DNA from 2 places in the Streptomyces sp. NPDC056224 genome. Region 1 is predicted to be linked to the other one. Evidence: riboswitches for the same ligand, from Rfam matches in the RefSeq annotation. Region 1 holds a riboswitch; the other holds the start of a gene.
The links. A riboswitch is a leader RNA that binds a small molecule or an ion and turns the genes downstream of it on or off. The one in region 1 is predicted to bind cyclic di-AMP.

Region 1 (7,502 bases):
AAGCCCGGAAAGCGTCGAAATTCGGCACCACCGGAAATGCGCATCCGCGGGAATTCGACTCCCCGGCAATTCTGCGCGCGGCACGCGCACGCGACCGGAAATCGCGGAAGCGGAGCCCGGATACACCCCTTTATATACGGGCCCTGTTAATGCCGGCCGCTCGCCATGTTTACGGCAGGTTGCGAAGTGCTCACCGCCGGCCGGAGCCGCGGCCGGTGCGCGGCCGTCGCCCTCTCGGTGTGGATCGCCGTCAGCGTCCGGGCCCGCTCCGCGTCCCCCCGCGCCACCGCGTCGACGATCGCACCGTGTTCCGCCCACGACTCGACCGGCCGGGCCGGCGCCTCCACCACGTACATCCACGACACCTTGTGCCGCATCTGCGTGAGCAGGGCGATCAGCCCGGGGCTCCCGGAGGCCTGGGCCAGCGTCTCGTGGAACCAGGCGCCCAGGGACCGCAGGTCCTCGCCCTGGCCCCGCCTGGCCCGCTCCTGACCGAGCCTCACCAGCCCGCGCAGCACCTTGAGGTGGGCCTCGGTACGCCGCCGGGCCGCCCTGGCGGCCGCCAGGGGCTCCAGCAGCATCCGAAGCTCCAGGAGGTCGGCGGCCTCCTGTTCGGTCGGCTCGGCCACGCAGGCGCCCGCGTGGCGCCGCGTGGTCACGAACCCCTCGGACTCCAGGGTCCGCAGCGCCTCGCGGACCGGGACGCGCGAGACTCCGTACCGGCGGGCCAGCACTTCCTCGGTCAGTCTGCCGCCCGGTTCGAAGACCCCGGAGACGATGTCGTCGCGGATTGCCGTGCATACCGCCTGCGCAGGAATACGCAAGACCGAACCTCCGCCTATTTCCGACTGCCACACCCATGGGACACGCACGTGCGTGCTGCGACTCTATTGCAACACACGATAATTTCCGAGAGCGCTCGGAAATGCGAAACGTTTACCCGGCGGAGAGCGCCGAAGGCCCCGGCTCGGTGAGCCGGGGCCTTCGGTGAAGCGGTGCGGTGCGGGTCAGAGGCTGACGTCGTGCGAGCGCAGGTACGCGATCGGGTCGATGTCCGAACCGTAGGAGGCGCCGGTGCGGGCCTCGAAGTGCAGGTGCGGGCCACTGGAGTTGCCCGTGGAGCCGGACAGGCCGATCTGCTGGCCGGCGGTGACCTGCTGGCCGACGGAGACGGCCAGCGAGTTCATGTGCCCGTACTGGGTGTACGTACCGTCGTTGTGCTTGATGACGACGTTGTTGCCGTACGCGCCGCCCCAGCCGGCCTCGACCACGACGCCGGCGCCCACCGCGTGGACGGAGGTGCCGGAGGCGGCGTGGAAGTCGATGCCGGTGTGGCTGCCGGAGGACCACATGCCGCCGCCGGCCTTGTACTGCGTGCTGACGTACGAGCCGTCGATCGGCGCGACGAAGGTGTTGAGGCGCTTGCGCTCCTCCTCGCGGGCCGCACGCTCGGCGGCTTCGCGCTCGGCCTTCGCCTTGGCCTCGGCGAGGCGCTTGGCCTCGGCGGCCCGCTGCTTGGCGTCGGCCTCGGCCTGCGCCTGGGCGGCGGCGTGCTCGGCGGCACGGTGCTGGGACGCGGCCTGGTCCTGGATGTCACCCTGGAGGTCCTCGGCGACGACCACGGCGCCGAGCGCGTTGTCCTGGGTGGAGTGGTGGTCGCCGTTGTCCGCGGCGAAGGCCGGAGCGGCGAGGGAGCCGACGACACCAGTGGTGGCGAGGGCGGCGATGCCGGCGTAGCCGGCGGTCTTGCGGCTCAGACGGCTGGAACCACGGTGCTTACCGGAGCCGGCGGGACGACTGCCAAACGCCATGAAGGGGCTGATCCTTTCCTTCCTTCTCGCCTACCGGGTTAGCTGACGGGTTCGGAGCAGGAAGGTCTCCTACGGGCCTCCTCTTGCGAGGGGGTCCGATTCACCCCAGGGACACATGTGGGTCCCCGGCTCCCCAGGCTCGCGCCTGACGGGGACTCGGCGATCACTGCCCGGTGCCGCGGACGCGGCGGGTACAACTGACGGGCAGCACGGGTGACGCTAGGCGGATCATCAGTCAATCGCCAAACAGACACGCCTTTTTGTTGCGTACGCCACACCACATAAAAGCAACCTCACCACCAATCGGACAAAAAGGGCTCCGGCGGACAAGCCCGCCGAAGCCCCTTCCGAATCGACCAGTTGGCCGACCGCTGCCGTCAGTTGGTGACGACGCTCACCTCGCCGATCCCGAGGGCGCGCACCGGCGCCTCGATCTGCGCCGCGTCGCCGACCAGGACGGTGACCAGCCGGTCCGCCGGGAAGGCCTTCACGACCGCCGAAGTCGCCTCCACCGTCCCGGTTTCGGCCAGCTGCGCGTACAACTGCGCCTGGTAGTCGTCCGGCAGCTCCTGCTCGACCTGGTCCGCGAGGGTTCCGGCGACCGAGGCCGCAGTCTCGAACTTCAGCGGGGCCACACCCACCAAGTTCTGCACCGCCACGTCCCGTTCGGCATCGGTCAGGCCGCCCTCCGCGAGGGTGCGCAGCACCTTCCAGAGGTCTTCCAGCGCCGGGCCGGTGTTCGGTGTGTCCACCGAGCCGCTGATGGCGAGCATCGAGGCGCCCTTGCCGTCGGCGGTCGAGCGCAGCACCTGGCCGAAGGCGCGCACGCCGTAGGTGTACCCCTTCTCCTCGCGCAGCACCTTGTCGAGGCGTGAGGTCAGGGTGCCGCCCAGGCAGTACGTGCCGAGCACCTGGGCCGCCCAGACCCGGTCGTGCCGGTCCGGCCCGATCCGGCCGATCAGCAGCTGCGTCTGGACCGCGCCGGGCCGGTCCACGATGACCACGCGACCGGTGTCGTCGGCGGTCACCGGCGGCACCGGCAGGGGCTCGGCGGCGTTGCCCGTCCAGGCGCCCAGGGTGTCCGCGAGCACGGCGTCCAGGTCGATGCCGGTCAGGTCGCCGACGACCACCGCGGTGGCCGTGGCGGGGCGTACGTGGGCCTCGTAGAAGGCGCGTACGGCCGAGGAGTCGATCCGCGCGACCGTCTCCTCGGTGCCCTGGCGGGGGCGGGACATCCGCAGGGAGGCCGGGAACAGCTCCTTGGAGAGCTGTTTGGCGGCGCGGCGCTGCGGGTTGGCCAGCTCGTGCGGGATCTCGTCGAGCCGGTTGCGCACCAGGCGGTCGACCTCGGCGTCGGCGAAGGCCGGCGCGCGCAGGGCCTCGGCGAGCAGGCCGAGGGCCTTGGGCAGCCGAGAGGCCGGAACCTCCAGGGAGACCCGCAGGCCCGGGTGGTCGGCGTGCGCGTCGAGGGTGGCGCCGCAGCGCTCCAGCTCGGCCGCGAACTCCTCGGCGGAGTGCTTGTCGGTGCCCTCGGACAGCGCGCGGGCCATGATGGTGGCCACGCCGTCCAGGCCCTCGGGCTCGGCGTCCAGCGGGGCGGCGAGGTTGACCTCGACCGCGATCACCTGCTGGCCCGGGCGGTGGCAGCGCAGCAGGGTCAGGCCGTTGGCCAGATCCGAGCGGTCGGGGGCGGGGAAGGCCCACGGCTGCGGTTCCCCGGCCTGCGGGCGCGGGTGGAAGGTCATCGTGACGGCTGCGGTGTCGCTCACTGCTCCGCCCCCTCGTTCTCGTTCGCGTCGTTCTCGTCGGACTCGTCGGCGGCGTCGGCGTCGGCGGTGATCGGCTCGTAGACCAGCACCGCGCGGTTGTCCGGGCGCAGCCGGGCCGCGGCCACGGCCTGCACCTCCTCGGCGGTGACGGCGAGGACGCGCTGGACGGCGGTCAGGGCCAGCTGCGGGTCTCCGAAGAGCACCGCGAAGCGGCACAGTTCGTCGGCGCGGCCCGCGACCGTGCTCAGCCGGTCGAGCCACTCCCGCTCCAGCTGCGCCTGGGCGCGCTCCATCTCCTCGGCCGTCGGGCCCTCGGCGGCGAACCGCGCGAGCTCCTCGTCCACGGCCGCCTCGATGTCGGGCACGTCGACCCCGCCGGACGTCTTGACGTCCAGCCAGCCCAGGGAGGGCGCGCCGGCCAGGCGCAGCATGCCGAAGCCTGCCGCGACGGCCGTCTGGTCGCGGCGTACCAGACGGTTGTGGAGCCGTGAGGACTCGCCGCCGCCCAGGACGGTCAGCGCCACGTCGGCGGCGTCGCACTCGCGGGTGCCGTCGTGCGGGAGCCGGTAGGCGGCCATCAGCGCACGCGCCGGGACCTCCTCGACGATCTCCTCGCGCAGCTCCCGGCCGATGACGTCGGGCAGGGAGCCGTCACGGGGCGGCTGCTTGCCGTCGTGCGCGGGGATGGTGCCGAAGTACTTCTCGATCCAGGCGAGCGTGCGCTCCGGGTCGATGTCGCCGACGACCGACAGCACCGCGTTGTTCGGCGCGTAGTACGTGCGGAAGAAGGCGCGCGCGTCCTCCAGGGAGGCGGCGTCCAGATCGGCCATGGAGCCGATCGGCGTGTGGTGGTACGGGTGGCCCTCGGGGTACGCGAGGGCGGTCAGCTTCTCGAAGGCCGTGCCGTACGGGACGTTGTCGTACCGCTGGCGGCGCTCGTTCTTGACGACGTCGCGCTGGTTCTCCATGGACTCGTCGTCCAGGGCGGCCAGGAGCGAGCCCATGCGGTCCGCCTCCAGCCACAGCGCGAGCTCCAGCTGGTGGGTCGGCATCGTCTCGAAGTAGTTGGTGCGCTCGAAGCTGGTGGTGCCGTTCAGGGAGCCTCCGGCGCCCTGGACCAGCTCGAAGTGACCGTTGCCCGGTACGCTCGCCGAACCCTGGAACATCAGGTGCTCGAAGAGGTGAGCCAGGCCGGTTCGTCCCTTGACTTCGTGGCGCGAGCCGACGTCGTACCAGAGGCATACCGCGGCGACCGGGGTCAGGTGGTCCTCGGAAAGCACCACGCGCAAGCCGTTGGCCAGCCGGTGTTCGGTCGCTGTCAGGCCGCCGGAGCCGGCCTGGGCTGTGGCCGTGTGACCCATGGGCATGTGGTCCCTTCGATCGCGATGCAGAGATTTCTGTCAGACCTGCCACTGTATGCAAGCGCGTCGACCGCCGGATAAGTTCCCGGGTCACACCCTGGGTCGGAGTCGGCGTTGTCGGTGCCTCGGGCCACAATGGTCCGCGTCAGACCCCCAGCACACTCATTCTTGGTTAAGGAGCCGCGCAGCGATGGCCCGCCGCAGCACGAAGACCCCGCCGCCGGAGGATTTCGAGGAGAGGATCCTCGACATCGACGTCGTCGACGAAATGCAGGGCTCCTTCCTCGAGTACGCGTACTCGGTGATCTACTCCCGTGCCCTGCCCGACGCCCGGGACGGCATGAAGCCGGTGCACCGCCGCATCGTGTACCAGATGAACGAGATGGGTCTGCGCCCCGACCGCGGGTACGTGAAGTGCGCCCGAGTCGTCGGCGAGGTGATGGGCAAGCTCCACCCGCACGGTGACGCGTCGATCTACGACGCCCTGGTGCGCATGGCCCAGCCCTTCTCGATGCGGCTGCCCCTGGTCGACGGCCACGGCAACTTCGGTTCGCTCGGCAACGACGACCCGCCGGCCGCGATGCGTTACACCGAGTGCAAGATGGCCGACGCCACGTCGCTGATGACGGAGTCGATCGACGAGGACACCGTCGACTTCACCGCCAACTACGACGGCCAGGAGCGGGAGCCGGTCGCGCTGCCCGCCGCGTATCCCAACCTGCTGGTCAACGGCGCGTCCGGGATCGCGGTCGGCATGGCCACCAACATGCCCCCGCACAACCTCGGCGAGGTCATCGCGGCCGCCCGCCACCTGATCCGCTACCCGCACGCGGACCTGGAGGCGCTGATGCGCTTCGTGCCGGGTCCCGACCTGCCCACGGGCGGCCGGATCGTCGGGCTCTCGGGGATCAAGGACGCCTACGCGAACGGCCGCGGCACCTTCAAGATCCGCGCGACGGTGGCGGTGGAGAACGTGACGGCGCGCCGCAAGGGCCTCGTCGTCACGGAACTGCCCTTCACGGTCGGCCCCGAGAAGGTCATCGCGAAGATCAAGGACCTGGTCGGTTCGAAGAAGCTCCAGGGCATCGCGGACGTCAAGGACCTCACCGACCGCTCCCACGGCCTGCGCCTGGTCATCGAGATCAAGAACGGCTTCCACCCCGAGGCCGTCCTGGAACAGCTGTACAAGCTGACGCCGATGGAGGAGTCCTTCGGCATCAACAACGTGGCCCTGGTGGACGGGCAGCCGCTGACGCTCGGCCTCAAGGAGCTGCTGGAGGTCTATCTGGACCACCGCTTCGAGGTCGTCCGCAGGCGCAGCGAGTTCCGCCGCACCAAGCGCCGCGACCGCCTGCACCTGGTCGAGGGCCTGCTGGTGGCGCTCATCGACATCGACGAGGTCATCCGGCTCATCCGGGACAGCGACAACTCCGCGCAGGCCAAGGCCCGGCTGATGGAGCGGTTCTCGCTGAGCGAGATCCAGACCCAGTACATCCTGGACACCCCGCTGCGCCGGCTCACGAAGTTCGACCGGATCGAGCTGGAGTCCGAGCGCGACCGGCTGACCGGCGAGATCGACGAGCTGACCGGGATCCTGGAGTCCGACACCGAGCTGCGCAAGCTGGTCTCCGCGGAACTGGCGGCGGTCGCGAAGAAGTTCGGCACCGAGCGGCGCACGGTGCTGCTGGAGTCGGCGGGCACGGCGATCGCGGCGGTTCCGCTGGAGGTCGCGGACGATCCCTGCCGCGTGCTGCTGTCCTCGACGGGCCTGCTGGCGCGCACCGTGACCGGTGAGCCGCTGGCGGAGGCGGACGGCAAGCGCGCCAAGCACGACCTCATCGTCTCGCAGGTCCTGGCGACGGCGCGGGCCGAGGTGGGCGTGGTGACCTCCGCGGGGCGCCTGTTGCGGCTGTCCGTGATCGACCTGCCGCAGCTGCCGGACACGGCGGCGGCACCGGCCCTGGCGGGCGGAGCGCCGATCACGGAGTTCCTGACCGGGCTGGAGGCGGACGAGAAGGTGATCTGCCTGACCTCGCTGGACGAGTCCTCGCAGGGCCTGGCCCTGGGTACCGAACAGGGCGTGGTCAAGCGTGTCGTCCCGGACTACCCGGCCAACAAGGACGAGCTGGAGGTCATCACCCTCAAGGACGGCGACCGGATCGTCGGCGCGGTCGAGCTGCGCACGGGTGAGGAGGACCTGGTCTTCCTCACCGACGACGCCCAGCTGCTGCGCTACCCGGCGGGCCAGGTGCGCCCGCAGGGCCGCCCGGCGGGCGGTATGGCGGGCATCAAGCTCTCCGACAACGCCAAGGTGATCCACTTCTCGGCGGTCGACCCGGCCCGGGACGCGATGGTGTTCACGGTGGCGGGCTCCCACGGGACGCTGGACGACTCGGTGCTGTCCGGGAAGCTGACCCCCTTCGACCAGTACCCGCGCAAGGGCCGGGCCACCGGTGGCGTGCGCTGCCAGCGGTTCCTGAAGGGTGAGGACGTGCTGGTTCTGGCCTGGGCGGGCAACTCTCCGGTCCGGGCGGCGTCGGCGAACGGCACTCCGGCCGAGC
Region 2 (7,502 bases), on a different contig from region 1:
CGGGGGTCGCCGTCAGCGAGAGCCCGGCGACCTCGGTGCTCTCGTTCCAGTCCAGCTCGCGCAGCCGGTCGGCCGGTACGCCCCAGCGCTCCAGGTGCGCGCCGACGCCCAGCGGGACGGCGAAGACCGTGTCCGTACCGGCCAGCGCCTTGATCGTCGGCAGGTCGAGGTGGTCGTAGTGGTCGTGCGAGATCACCACCACGTCGGCCGTCCCCAGCGAGGCCAGGGGCACCGGCACGGGGTGCAGCCGCTTGGGGCCGGCGAAGGGGAAGGGGGAGCACCGCTCGCCCCACACGGGGTCGAAGAGCACCCGTCGGCCGTCGATCTCGGCGAGCACGCTGGAGTGGCCCATCCAGGTGAGCCGCAGACCGCTCACGGGCGGCTTCGCCAGCTCCGCGAGCGTCGTCGGGTACACGGGGATCGGCGCGCCGGGATTGCGCCGGAGCCGCTCCTCCTTGTGGAAGTAGATCTTCGCGAACTCCGCCATCGACCCCGAGGGCCTGGTCCGGGCCCCGACCGGATTCTGGAAGACGCCGTCGGCGAAGTTCGGCGAGCGGCGGATCCTCTCCAGCCGGGCGCCGGACGGGTCCGCGCCGAAGGCTTCGGGCCGCAGGGCACGCAGCCGTGGACGCAAGGGACGGGAGCCGGTCAAAGCGCCTCCTGGGAGGATGGGGTCAGGACGGTCGTCGCACTACGACCATCCCAACGCACACGCGCCCCGGAGGATTCCGCTCGCGGCTCCCGTCCGCACCGCCGGTCGCCCCCTACAACGGGAGCAGGTCCGGTCGCTTCGCCTCCACGTGGTCCCCGGAGGACTCCCCGCGCAGCCGTCGGCCGATCCACGGCGCCAGGTGCTCGCGCGCCCACTGGATGTTGTCCCGGGTCACGTCCACCGAGCCGCGCGGCCGCTCCGGCGGCCACGGCTGGTCGGGGTCGGCGGGCACTTCCAGCCCCAGCACCTGGGCGGCGCGCAGTGCGACCCGCGTGTGCCCCTCGGGTGACAGGTGCAGCCGGTCGGCGTCCCAGGCCCGCCGGTCCTGTACGGATTTCAGCGACCAGAGGTCGAGCACCGGGCAGTCGTAGCGGTCGGCGATGGCGCGGACGTGCGCGCTGTACGTCGCCACCTTGCCGCGCAGGTGCTTGAGGACCGGCACGCCCCGGGTGTCGAAGCCGGTGGTGATCATGACGTGGCCGACGGCCCCGGTAAGGTCGGCGACGGCGGCCTCGAACCGCTCCGCCACGTCGTCGGGGTCGCTGCCGGGCCGGATGATGTCGTTGCCGCCCGCGCAGAAGGTCACCAGGTCGGGCGCGAGCTCCTTGGCCCGCGGGACCTGTTCGGCCACGATCTGGTCGAGGAGTCGGCCGCGCACGGCCAGGTTCGCGTACCGGAAGTCGTGCTCGTCACGCCGGTCGGCCAGGAGCACGGCGAGCCGGTCCGCCCAGCCGAGAAAAGAATCCCCGGGTCCCGGGTCCCCCACGCCCTCGGTGAAGCTGTCCCCGATCGCCGCGTACGAGCCGATGGTCTTGAGTGTCGTCGTCGTCGCTGCCACGAGACGACATCCTTCACTCCCGTACACGACCTACGCCAACGTAAGCAGGGGTTGACGGACCGTGATCTTTACCACGCGGGGGATAAGGAATAGGTACACGTGAGGCCGGGACCCCCCTCGGGGCCCCGGCCTCACGCGTGCCTGCGTTCCGGCGGCGGGTGCCGTCAGATGCTCACGCCCTTCGAGCGGAGGTAGGCGAGCGGGTCGATGTCCGAGCCGTAGGACGGGCCCGTGCGGATCTCGAAGTGGAGGTGCGGGCCGGTCGAGTTGCCGGTGGAGCCGGAGAGACCGATGCTCTGGCCGCCGGTGACGCTCTGACCCGCCGAGACGGACAGCACGGAGAGGTGGCCGTACTGCGAGTAGGTGCCGTCCGTGTGCTTGATGATGACCTCGTTGCCGTACGCGCCGGCCCAGCCGGACGAGACCACGGTGCCCGGGCCGACGGCCTTGACGGTGGTGCCGGAGCTGGCGATGAAGTCGACGCCGGTGTGGTAGCCGGAGGACCACATGCTGCCGGCGACCTTGTACTGGGTGGATATCCCGCCGCTCACCGGGGCCACGAAGCCGGAGGCGGACCGCTGCGCGGCCGGCGCCTCGGCGGCGGCTTCGCGCTGCACCGGGGCGGCCTTCTCGGCGACCTTCTCGGCGGGCTTGGGAGCCGACTTCGGAGCCGGCTTCGCAGCGGCCTTGGGAGCCGGGGCGGGAGCCGGGGCGGCGGGGGCGGAGTCGGGTGCGGCCGCCGCGCCCTTCGCGCCCAGGGTCAGCTTCAGGCCGGGGTGGATGAGGGAGGGGTTGGTACCGACGGCCTCGCGGTTGTCGGCGTACAGCCGCTCCCAGCCCCCGGAGAGGTGGCGCTCTGCGGCGATCTTGGAGAGGTAGTCGCCGGGCACGACCGTGTAGACGGTCGGCGCGGCCTCCACGGCGGCGGTCGGGGCCGCCTGGAGCGAGAGGGGAAGCTGCGGCGCCACGGCGGGGGCCGCGGCAGGCGCGGCGGCCGGAGCGGGGGCCGCCTGGGCGCCGGCGGCACCCATCAGGGGCAGCGCGAGCGCCGCACCGCCGGTGCCGGCGACGGCGAGACCGCGGGAGATGGAACGGGACTTGGGACGGCGGTGCTTGCCCTTTGCGGACATGGCGAATTCCTCTCCGTCGCCTGCGAGGTGAGCTGTCGGGTTCGGACTGGAGATGTCCGGCCGTCCGTGAACGGAACATGGGCGGCTTAACCCCGAGCCGTCCCGGAAAGATCCGGAACAGCGGCTTACCTGGTTCCCCCGCTCCTGCCGAGCGCGTGAATAGTTGGGTGCGGTTTCCGGGCGGCGGCAGGATTCGGCGGTCCACCCGGATGGATCGCGAAGGTAATCCCATAAGGCCGTACACAACAAGCCGTGAATTCCCTGACGGAATAACAGGGATGAGGGACCGCCGGAATTCCGGTCACCCTGCGTCCCGCCCCCACCGCCAACAACCGCTCCGGCCGGGCCATTCACCCTTCGCGATCAGGCACGCACGGTCACCGTATGATCTGGCTCACGGGGCCGCGTCCGATCTCGCCGCCGTTCATGGCAAGTTGGCGCCAAGTAGCTTAATTCGGACAGATGACCCACCACGAAGCGGAGGAGTTCCCGTGACCCAGCAGATACAGGAGCCGGAACTGTCCGGAGTGCGCAATTTCCGCGACGTGGGGGGATTGCCGACTTCCGGCGGGCGAAGGGTCAAGGCGGGACGACTGTTCCGAAGCGGACATCTCGCGCATGCCACCGAAACCGACGCAGAATTCCTCGCCTCGCTCGGCCTCCACACCGTCTTCGACTTCCGCAACAACGCCGACCACGCCCTGGAGGGGCCGGACGTCGAACTGCCCGGCGTCCGGAACGTCAACATCCCGCTCTCGGACCCGGCCGACGGCCGGGAGTTCTGGAAGATGGTCCGCGACGGCGACCTCGACCAGCTCCGCGCCATCCTGGGCGACGGGAAGGCCGCGGCCCGGATGGAGAGCTCGTACCGCGGGATCATCAAGCACCGCACCGGCGAGCACAGCCGGGTGGTGCACGCCCTCGCCGAGGACAGCGTGCCCGCCCTCCTGCACTGCGCGGCCGGCAAGGACCGGGCGGGCCTGTCGATCGCCGTCACCCTGCTCGCGCTGGGCGTCGAGCGCGAGGCGATCGTGGCGGACTACCTGGAGTCGAACGCTCCGCACCGTCGCTACCGGGTACGCCGCAGCGGCGGGTCGGCCGAGGCCCGCTCCCCCGAGGCGATGGAGCTGCTCGCCCCGCTCTTCGATGCCCGCGCCGAGTACCTGGAAGCGGCCTTCGACACCATCGACGGGCACTGGGGCGGTGTGGACCGCTACCTGGCGCAGGGCCTCGGACTCACGCCCGAGACCCTCGGCCGGCTGCGGGAGCGGCTGCTCGACTGACGACGCCGCCGCAGGCCGTCACCGGTTGCCGACGGCCTGCTTCACCAGGGTCCTGCCGAAGTCCCACATCAGCCCCGAGCCGCCGTGCGCCTCGTCCATGACGTCCCGGAAGGCGCCGACGAACCGGTCGACGTCCCGCTCGTCCACGATCAGCGGCGGGATGAGCTTGATCACTTCGAGGTGGTCCCCGGACACCTGGGTGAGGATCCGGTGCTTCTGCAGCAGCGGCACGACGACCATCTGCGCGAAGAGCCCCTTGCGGGCCGCCTGCAGCATGGTCCACCGGCTGCGCAGCCCCAGCGAGGACGGCCGGCCGAACTCGATGCCGATCATCAAGCCGCGCCCCCGCACCTCGTGCAGCAGCTCGTACTCGCCCACCAGGGCGGCGAGCCGCCCGCGCAGCAGGTCCCCCACGGCGCGGGCACGGGCCACGACCTCCTCGTCCTCCATGACCGACAGCACCGCCAGCCCGGCCGCCATCGCCTGCGCGTTGGAGCCGAAGCTCGCGGAGTGCACGAGCACCCGGTCCATGGACGAGTAGACCTTCTTGAAGATCCAGTCCTTGCCCAGGGTCGCGCCGACCGGCACGTACCCACCCGACAGGGCCTTGGCCACGCACACCAGATCCGGTTCCACGCCCGGCTCGTGCTGGTACGCATAGAAATCGCCGGTGCGGCCGAGGCCGGTCTGCACCTCGTCCGCGATCAGCAGGGCCTTGTGCCGGCGCAGCAGCTCCTGCGCCGCGAGCAGGAAGCCGGGCGGGGCGGCGAGCACCCCCTTGCCCTGGATCGGCTCGACGACGAAGGCGGCCACGTCGCCGCGCTTCAGCTCCCGCTCCAGTGCGCCCAGGTCCCCCAGCGCGACCTTCGTGTCGGGGAGCAGCGGCGCGAAACCGTCCCGGAAGCCGCCTTCGCCGTTGACCGAGAGCGACCCCGTCGTGAGCCCGTGGAAGGCGTGGTCGCAGTAGAGGATCCTGGGCCGCCCGGTGGCGTACCGGGCGAATTTCAGGGCCGTCTCCACCGCCTCGGTGCCGCTGTTGCCGAAGAAGACGCGGTCCAGGTGCGGGCTGTACGAGAGCAGCTTCTCCGCGAGCAGCCCGGGCAGCGGCTGGCAGTCGAAGCGGGTGAGGTCGGCGAGCTGGGCGTCCAGGACGTCGTGCAGGGCGCGGCGGACCACGGGGTGGTGCCGGCCCAGGCCCATCACCCCGAACCCGGCCAGCATGTCGAGGTAGTCGTTGCCCTCGGCGTCCCAGAAGTGGGCTCCCTCGGCCCGTTCGTAGACCTTGTCGAAGCCGATGGTGTGCAGCATCCGGGGCAGCTGGTGGTTGAGGTGCCGGGCGTGCAGCTCGTACCGCTCGCCGCCGCGCTCGGCCAGCAGGGCGCCGAGGTCGAAGCCACTGTGCCGGCCGCCCTTCCCCAGGCCGCCGGGGCCCAAGCCGCCCGGGCCCTGTCCGCCCGGGCCTTGTCCGGCCGGCGTCATGCCGACTTGTCCCGGTTGCCGCCGACCGTCTCCCTGGCCGCGCGCAGGGACTCCTTGAGGGAGCCCATGGTGGCGAGGACGGCGGTCGGCTCGTAGCCGCAGTGCGCCATGCAGTTCGCGCAGCGCGGGTCCTTGCCCCGGCCGTACTTGCTCCAGTCGGTGTCGTTGATGAGTTCCCGGTACGTGGGCACGTAGCCGTCGCTCATCAGATAGCAGGGGCGCTGCCAGCCGAAGAGGGAGTAATTCGGAATGGCCCAGGCCGTGCAGGGGAAATCGGCCTTTCCTTCCAGGAAGTCCAGGAAGAGCGGCGAGTGGTTGAGCCGCCAGCGCCTGCGGTTGCCGCCCGCGAAGGCCTTCCTGAAGAGTTCGCGGGTCTGTTCCACGCCGAGGAAGTGCTCCTGGTCGGGGGCCTTTTCGTAGGCATAGGCGGGCGAGATCATCATCTCGTCCACCTGGAGTTCGTCATTCAGGTAGTTGAGTACCTCGATGATCGTCTGCGGAGTGTCCGTGTTGAAGAAGGTGGAGTTGGTGGTCACCCGGAACCCGCGCCTCTTCGCCTCCTTGATGGCCGCGACGGCCTCGTCGAAGACGCCTTCCTTGGCCACCGACTCGTCGTGCCGTTCGCGCAGGCCGTCGATGTGCACGGCGAAGGCGAAGTACGGGGACGGGGTGAACTTCTCGATCTTCTTGCGCAGGAGCATGGCGTTGGTGCAGAGGAAGACGTACTTTCGCCGCGCCACCAACTGACGGACGATCTCGTGGATCTGCGGGTGCATCAAGGGCTCGCCGCCCGCGATGGACACCATGGGAGCGCCGGACTCCAGCACGGCGCCGACCGCCTGGGCCACCGGCATGCGCTGCTTGAGCACCCCGGCCGGATGCTGGATCTTCCCGCACCCTTCACAGGCCAGGTTGCAGGCGTAGAGCGGTTCCAGCTCGACGATCAGCGGGAACTTCTCACGCTTCCGCAACTTCTGTTCGAGAAGATAGGTCCCGACCCTGATGGTCTGGCGCAGCGGCATGGCCATCTGGCTCACCTCCTGGGGAGCAGCAAAGAACGGTGCCATTCGTAGAACGCGGGCAGTACGGCACGTAGTACGCGGAAGGCCGATATTCCACCGCGGACGGTGCCGATACGGACGAGCTCATGCTCCGGAGCGTCCACGACCACCCGGACGGCCGCAACCGGACGGCCGCTGCCACGGGTGGCGGTCCGCAAAGTGGCCGCGGACTCCATGTCGACCGCGATCGCGCCGGTGGCGCGCAGCCGCGCGCGCTCCTGGCCGCGGACGACGTGGTCGGATCCGGTCAGTACGCCGATGTGCACGGCACGGCCCGGGGCGGCCCGGGCCAGCGCCTCGGCGAGCAGGGGGGTACCCGTGCACGGGACGGCCCCGTGCGCGTCCCGGGTCTCCTCGGCGAGGACCAGGTCGCCGGGGTTCATGCCGGGGACCAGCCCGGCGCAGAACCCGGTCGCGAGGACGGCGGCCCGGCCCATCCCGGGCCGGGCCAGTGCCCGGCCCACGGCCCGCTCGGCGGCGCGCGGGCCCATGCCCGTGCGCAGCAGGGCGTACGCGTCGGGCGCGCCGCGGCCCGCGCCGCGCAGCGCCGCCTGCTCGATGCGCAGGGCGCAGGCGACCATCAGCGGGGTGGTCACCGGATCTCCACGGCCGCGGGCCCGGCCGCGGCGCCGGGTTCCCCGTACAGGTAGCGGCCGAGCGCGGTGAGCGGGAACACCTGCCGGTACAGGTGGTAGTTGATGGAGAAGTCCCAGGGGAAGCCGGTGCCCGTGAAGTACGGCTCGTCCCAGGAGCCGTCCGCCTGCTGGGTCTCGACCAGGTAGGCGATGCCCCGCTCGACGGCCACGGCGTCCCGCTCCCCGGCCGACAGCAGGGCCATCAGCGCCCACGCGGTCTGCGAGGCGGTGGAGGCGCCCTTCCCCGCCCAGGAGCGGTCCTTGTAGGAGCGCTGGTCCTCGCCCCAGCCGCCGTCCCCGTTCTGTACGGATTCCAGCCAGCGCACGGCTCGCCGGATCGCGGGATGCCCCGGGGCGAGGCCGG

Region 2: linked by a shared signal. The riboswitch ahead of ACFCZ1_RS23920 (peptidoglycan DD-metalloendopeptidase family protein) and the one ahead of ACFCZ1_RS15945 (M23 family metallopeptidase) in region 1 are both predicted to bind cyclic di-AMP.

Annotation. Positions count from the first base shown of each region.
Region 1 is NZ_JBHJTK010000010.1:168,463-175,964, forward strand. It holds gene ACFCZ1_RS15940 (GntR family transcriptional regulator) at 147-824, opposite strand; gene ACFCZ1_RS15945 (M23 family metallopeptidase) at 1,008-1,811, opposite strand; cyclic di-AMP (ydaO/yuaA leader) riboswitch at 1,824-1,983, opposite strand; gene ACFCZ1_RS15950 (M16 family metallopeptidase) at 2,189-3,556, opposite strand; gene ACFCZ1_RS15955 (M16 family metallopeptidase) at 3,577-4,941, opposite strand; gene ACFCZ1_RS15960 (DNA topoisomerase (ATP-hydrolyzing) subunit A) at 5,132-7,502, shown strand, end outside.
Region 2 is NZ_JBHJTK010000022.1:64,662-72,163, forward strand. It holds gene ACFCZ1_RS23910 (MBL fold metallo-hydrolase) at 1-652, opposite strand, end outside; gene ACFCZ1_RS23915 (SGNH/GDSL hydrolase family protein) at 765-1,550, opposite strand; gene ACFCZ1_RS23920 (peptidoglycan DD-metalloendopeptidase family protein) at 1,715-2,680, opposite strand; cyclic di-AMP (ydaO/yuaA leader) riboswitch at 2,685-2,887, opposite strand; gene ACFCZ1_RS23925 (tyrosine-protein phosphatase) at 3,172-3,963, shown strand; gene ACFCZ1_RS23930 (aspartate aminotransferase family protein) at 3,982-5,442, opposite strand; gene hpnH (adenosyl-hopene transferase HpnH) at 5,439-6,470, opposite strand; gene ACFCZ1_RS23940 (1-hydroxy-2-methyl-2-butenyl 4-diphosphate reductase) at 6,476-7,084, opposite strand; gene shc (squalene--hopene cyclase) at 7,096-7,502, opposite strand, start outside.